DNA from 2 places in the Kitasatospora sp. NPDC058162 genome. Region 2 is predicted to be linked to the other one. Evidence: riboswitches for the same ligand, from Rfam matches in the RefSeq annotation. Region 2 holds a riboswitch; the other holds the start of a gene.
What was found. Region 2 has a riboswitch for S-adenosylmethionine ahead of thrC (threonine synthase). Riboswitches for the same ligand answer to the same signal wherever they lie in the genome.

Region 1 (3,200 bases), on a different contig from region 2:
CCGCTGGGCGCAGTACACCTCGGCGTCCAGCGGGAGGTCGGGCCGGTCGCCGTCCGTCCAGAGGAACGGCAGGCTGTCCACGAACACCACCGGCACCCCGCAGGCCCGCAGCGCGTTCGCCAGCGCGCCGTCCAGCACCACGAGCGCCGCCCGCACCCGCTGCGCCTGGACGATCCGGCTCAACTCCCGGTTCGACCGCTCCTCCGGCAGGTCGAACCAGCGCTTCACCGGCTGCTCGGCGAGCACCGGTCTGCCCAGCCCGGAGGCCAGTCCGATGAATCTCAGCCGTTCGCCGCCGCGGGCCCGGAGCGCGGACAGGACCGCGCTCAACTTCCCCGAACTGCCCCAGCCGAACTCCACCCCGGCCACGGCCACCGTGCTGCTCTCCGCGTTCGCCTTCATCGCTGCCAACTCCCCCGCCCGTACCGGATTTCCTGTCGCTCCGCATTCGTACCAGCCGGGTGAGGAAGGGTCGGTTCGACTACCTACGGAAAAGTGAAACCTAACCACCCCACCAGGTGAAGTTCCCGTTCAGCGTATTGACGAAGGAGGGTCAAGCGGCGCAGTCGGCAGCCCGCCGCTCCCCACCGGGGGAGGGTGTCGGCTACCGCCCGGGGGTGGCGTCCTCGATGGCCGCGAGCAGGCGGGTGTGAACGGCGGTGGCGGCCGCGCGGGTGGCCGGGTCGGGGTCCTTCAGCTGCGGGGTGATCAGCTCGGCGGCCGCGGCGAGGACCGGTACGGGCACGGTCGCCTCGCGCAGGTGGAGGAGTTGGGAGGCGGCTCGCTCACCGGGCGTGGCCTGGGTGCGGGCATCGGGGATGAGGGCGGTGAGGCCCCGGGGAATCGGCTGAGTGCTGGTCACCCGCCCCATTCTTCCGCGCCCCGCCCGACCGTGGTGACCGGGAACCGGTAGGGGCCGGCGGAGAGGGTCGGGGGCGCCCTGACCGTGGGCGGAGGGCCCGTCGCAGCGGCCCCGGGCGTGGGGATCGGGAAAAGGTTTGGCGGGGTGCCCGGGAAATCTTGTATGGTTCTTCGCGAATCATCCAGAGGGGTGGAGGGACCGGCCCTACGAAGCCCCGGCAACTCCCCGTTCGACCCGGCGTCCGAAGTACGCGCCGTGCCGTTCGGGGTCAGTGCCAACTCCGGCCTGTCGCCAACGTGGCGCGGGGAAGATGAGGAGACACGGTGCTCTCTGTGCTGTCCTTCGCCCGGGCGCTTCCCGCCCCGGCCCTTTCGCGTACCCGTCTCGTGCTCGGCGCAGGCAATCTGCTGTTCCCGCAGGCCTGTCCCCGCTGACCACCCCGCTCCCACCCCCACCGGAGCGCCCGTGAGCCGAACCCACCCGTCGCTCACGGGATCTGAGACTGGAGTACCCGTCCATGGAGAACACGAGCGGCGTCGGCGTGCTCGACAAGATCACCTCGATCCTCGGCACCCTGGAGGCCGGCCCGGCCACCTTGGCCGGGCTGGTCGACGCCACCGGCCTGGCCCGGCCGACCGCCCACCGGATCGCCGTCGCACTGGAACACCACCGGCTGCTCGGCCGGGACCTCCAGGGCCGGTTCGTCCTCGGCCCGCGGCTCGCCGAGCTCTCGTCCGCCGCCGGTGAGGACCGCCTGCTGGCCGCCGCCGGTACGGTCTTGACCCACCTGCGCGACGTCACCGGCGAGACCGCCCAGCTGTACCGGCGGCAGGGCGAGGTCCGGATCTGCGTCGCGGCCGCCGAGCGGCTGTTCGGCTTGCGGGACACCGTTCCGGTCGGCCTGGCCCTGCCGATGAAGGTCGGCTCGGCCGCCCAGGTCCTGCTGGCCTGGGAGGAGCCCGAGCGGCTGCACCGCGGGCTCCAGGGCGCCCGGTTCACCGCCACCGCGCTCAGCGGTGTGCGGCGCCGGGGGTGGGCCCAGTCGATCGGCGAACGCGAGCCCGGCGTCGCCTCCGTCTCCGCGCCCGTGCGCGGCCCGTCCGGGCGGGTGGTGGCGGCGGTCGCGGTCTCGGGGCCGATCGAACGGCTCACCCGGCACCCCGGTGCCCGCCTCTCGCAGGCCGTCATCGAGGCGGCCGGCCACCTCACCGAGGCGCTGCGCATGCCCTGACGGACGAACTGCGCACTCAAGAGCGATGTGCGGGCCCTGGCCGAGCCGCTGACCAGGGCCCGGGCGGCCACCGGCACCTCCGTGCCGGTGGCCGGACCGGCTCAGCGCCGCAGGTGCTGGACGGCGCGCGGGCCGGCGGCGGGCGCCCCGGTGCGCGCCGCCTGGTCGGTCGGCGCGCCCGCGGCCGGGCTGCGCAGGGTGTCGGGCCGGAAGCGGCCGCTGTAGACGTCGGTGGAGTTCAGCGGGTCGGCGCCGGCGGTCACCAGCACCGGGCGGATCCGGTGGCCGTCGGTGATCAGGGCCTCGTAGTCGCCGAGGAAGTGTCCCCCGGCGAAGGGCGCCTTGAGCCAGTCGAAGACCGGCGAGATCTGCCGCTCGACCGGGCTGTTCTCGCCGCCGCGCGGGAAGCTGAGCAGCCAGGCGGCGGTGGGCAGCGTGGTGGTGTCGCCCGGGGTGAGGTAGCGCAGGTCGTAGTAGCTGACGGCGACGGTGCCGTCGGCCGTCACGGTGATGGACGGGGTGAAGGCCGGCGCGCCCGGGGCCTGGTTGATCCGGGTGGGGGCGCTCCAGGTCCGGCCGCCGTCCGTGGAGTGCACCAGCTGGATCGCGTCGTACCGGCCGCCGGTGGACTCCGAGCCCTCGTAGGCGAGGTAGAGCTCGCCGGTCTGCGGGTCGATGGCCACGCTGGGCAGGCCGGCGCCGGCCCGGAGGGACTTGGTGGCGTCGGTGGGCGCGTTCGGGTGGACCTCGGGGACGGAGGTGTCGGCGGCGACCCGGACCGGCTGGCTCCAGGTGCGGCCCTGGTCGGTGGAGCTGACCATGCCGAAGTGCACATCGCTGACCGTGGTGGCGGTCGCGTCGGTGAAGGTGATCCAGTCGAAGAAGTCGTACAGCGTGTCGGTGCGGGGGTCGACCACGATCTGGTTGCCGATGGTCTGGGTGTTCGGCGTCGTGGCGGTGATCACGAAGGGCTTCGCCGGGGACCAGGTGCGGCCGTGGTCGCGGGTGACGGAGAGGTAGCCCGGCCCGTCGAAGACCGGCGTCGGGCCGGCGGCCTGGTCCACCCGGTCCCAGACCTGGTAGGCCGTGCCCGGGTGGACCGGGTCG
Region 2 (3,200 bases):
AGGGTCAGCGTGCCGTCGTCGGCGGTGCTGAAGGACACCGGTCCCCGGTTGGAGGCCACCAGGACGGGGGCGGTTCCGGTCGCACTCGAACGTTCGGTCGTGAGATCGCCCATGGTTGGGATGTTGCCGGGGGGTCGGGGCGGCAAACCCGTCAATGACGGGTGGAGTATTCGGGGACGGTGTGCATCGGGGGGCGTTCCAGGGCCGTCACGGGGTGGGTGTGGGCGGTGAAGATGGGGGTTCCGCCGGCCGGGGTGCGGGTGAACTGGGTGAGGTGGGGGTGGACGAGGTCGGCGGAGGCCTTGAGGCGGTGGGTGCGGTCGAGGCGTTCGAGGGCGGTGCGGTAGATGGTGGCGGCCATCCGGCCGAGGGCTTGGCCGTCCTGGTGGCGGTGGTGCCGGACGCCGACGTCGACCTGGGCCAGGGCGTCCAGGCCGACCTGTTCGAGGGCGTCGACGAGCAGGCCGAGTTCGACGCCGTAGCCGGTGGGGAAGGGCAGCCGTTCGAGCAGTGAGCGGCGGGCCGCGTACTCGCCGCCGAGGGGCTGGACGAAGCCGGCGAGTTCCGGCCAGTGGAGGTTGAGCAGGGGGCGGGCGACGAGTTCGGTGACCCGGCCGCCGCCGGCCGGGACGATCGCGCCGCTCTCCGTCTCCAGGGGGCGGTCGTACATGGCCTTGACCAGGTGGATGTCGGGTTCGGTGAGCAGCGGGCCGACGATGCCGGAGACGAAGGCCGGGTCGAACTCGCGCAGGTCGGCGTCGACGAAGCAGACGATGTCGCCGTGGGTGACCAGCAGGGAGCGCCAGAGCACCTCGCCCTTGCCGGGGACGGCGGGCAGCCGGGGGAGGATCCGGTCGCGGTGTTCCACCCGGGCGCCGGCCTCGGCGGCGACGGCGGCGGTGGCGTCGGTGGAGCCGGAGTCGACCACGACGAGTTCGTCGACGAGCGGGATCCGGTCCATGAGCTCGCGCCGGACGGTGCGGACGATGTCGCCGACGGTGGCCTCCTCGTCGAGGGCGGGGAGGACCACGCTGACCGTCTGGTGGGTGCGCCGCTTGGCGGCGAGGAGGGCGTCGACCGGCCGTTCGGCCGCGCTCCACGAGCGGCGGCGGAGCCAGGACGCCGCCTGCGGGAGAAGTGCGGGGGTCGGTTCGGCGGGCACGGTGACTCTCCTCGGCGGGATCGGTGGAACGGGCCATCTCGCTTGGCGGACGGTCCCTTTCGGGGTGGACGCCTTCGGATACAGTCTTCGTACAGCGGTCGGACCTTTGCACGCCGGGGTCGCCGCTGAACCATAACTTCACATGCTCATCCAGAGGGACTGAGGGAACGGCCCGTTGACGTCCCGGCAACCTTCTCGCGCGGCTGTCGTCGACAGGCCCCGGCGGGACAGGTGCCAATTCCGGCCTGTGGCGCGACCGCGCCGCGGGGAAGATGAGGAGAGAGGCCTCGCCATCATGGCTATCGACACCGCCGCACCCTCCCCCAGCCTTCGGCCGGGGGTACCCCCAACGGTCGACCTCGGCCCCGCCGCCGCCCTGTCCTGTCGGGAGTGCGGAACCCGCTTCCCGCTCGGCCCCAGCTTCGCCTGCCTGGAGTGCTTCGGGCCGCTGGAGATCGCCTACGAGTTCGGCAGCGAGCGCGCCGAGGAGCTGCGCAAGCGGATCGAGTCCGGTCCGGCGTCCATCTGGCGGTACGCGCCGCTGCTGCCGGTGCCGACCGACGTCGCGTCCAAGCCGAACCTCAACCCCGGGTGGACCCCGCTGGTGAAGGCGGACAACCTGGGCCGTGAGCTCGGGTTCACCGCGCAGCTGCACGTCAAGGACGACTCGGGCAACCCGACGCACTCGTTCAAGGACCGGGTGGTGGCCTGCGCGATCGAGGCGGCCCGGGCGTTCGGGTACACCACGTTGTCCTGCTCCTCGACCGGCAACCTGGCCGGTGCGGTGGGTGCGGCGGCGGCCCGGGCCGGGTTCCGCTCCTGCGTGTTCATCCCGCACGACCTGGAGCAGGGCAAGGTCGTGATGGCCGGGGTGTACGGCGGCGAGCTGGTCGGCATCGAGGGCAACTACGACGACGTGAACCGGTTCTGCTCGGAGCTGATCGGGGACCCGGCCGGCGAGGGCTGGGGCTTCGTCAACGTCAACCTGCGGCCGTACTACGGCGAGGGCTCCAAGACGCTGGCGTACGAGATCTGCGAGCAGCTCGGCTGGCGGCTGCCGGAGCAGATCGTCATTCCGATCGCCTCGGGCTCGCAGCTGACGAAGATCGACAAGGGGCTGCAGGAGCTGATCAAGCTGGGTCTGGTGGAGGACCGGCCGTACCGGATCTTCGGCGCCCAGGCGGAGGGCTGCTCGCCGGTGTCGGCGGCGTTCAAGGCCGGCCGTGACGTGATCAAGCCGGTCAAGCCGGACACCATCGCCAAGTCGCTGGCGATCGGCAACCCGGCGGACGGCCCGTACGTGCTGGACATCGCCCGCCGGACGGGCGGCGCGGTGGAGGACGTGACGGACGCGGAGGTCGTGGCGGCGATCCGGCTGCTGGCCCGGACCGAGGGGATCTTCGCGGAGACCGCGGGCGGGGTGACCGTCGGCGTGCTGAAGAAGCTGGTCGAGACCGGTCAGCTGGACCCGTCCAAGGAGACCGTCGCGATCAACACCGGGGACGGCCTCAAGACGCTGGACGCCGTCTCCGAGGCGGGCATGACCGCCGTCATCCGCCCGACGCTGGACTCCTTCCACGCCGCCGGCCTCGCGTCCGCCTGAACCACCCACCCCCGCTAGGAGAGCCATGAGCGCCAACGTCCGCATCCCCACCATCCTGCGCACCTACACCGGCGGCGCGGCCGAGGTGACCGCCGAGGGGGCCACCCTGGCCGAGGTGATCGCCGACCTGGAGCAGAACCACGCCGGCATCGCGGCCCGCATCCTGGACGACACCGGCAAGCTGCGCCGCTTCGTCAACGTGTACGTGAACGACGACGACGTGCGGTTCGCCGAGGGCCTGGAGACCGAGATCAAGGACGGCGCCGGCGTTTCGATCATTCCGGCGGTGGCCGGCGGCTGCTGAACCGTCCGGTCCGCTTCCCGGCCGCCCGCACGTACGGAGACTGGAATTCCGTACGTGCGGGCGGCCGCTTGCATTTCGGCGGGAATATTTCCCGGTCAAGTCGGAGTAGAGTGTGGCTCTGCTGGGAACAG

Region 1: it holds a riboswitch for S-adenosylmethionine, as region 2 does, so the genes downstream of both, ACFVXG_RS00595 (IclR family transcriptional regulator) here and thrC (threonine synthase) in region 2, are expected to answer to the same signal.

Annotation. Positions count from the first base shown of each region.
Region 1 covers NZ_JBHVUS010000001.1:152,227-155,426, reverse strand. The annotation lists gene ACFVXG_RS00605 (hydroxymethylcytosylglucuronate/cytosylglucuronate synthase) at 1-402, opposite strand, end outside; gene ACFVXG_RS00600 (hypothetical protein) at 605-862, opposite strand; SAM riboswitch class I at 1,037-1,179, shown strand; gene ACFVXG_RS00595 (IclR family transcriptional regulator) at 1,380-2,093, shown strand; gene ACFVXG_RS00590 (neuraminidase (sialidase)) at 2,195-3,200, opposite strand, start outside.
Region 2 covers NZ_JBHVUS010000003.1:510,100-513,299, reverse strand. The annotation lists gene ACFVXG_RS08810 (trehalose-6-phosphate synthase) at 1-113, opposite strand, end outside; gene ACFVXG_RS08805 (glucosyl-3-phosphoglycerate synthase) at 152-1,162, opposite strand; SAM riboswitch class I at 1,306-1,441, shown strand; gene thrC (threonine synthase) at 1,458-2,765, shown strand; gene ACFVXG_RS08795 (ubiquitin-like small modifier protein 1) at 2,791-3,069, shown strand.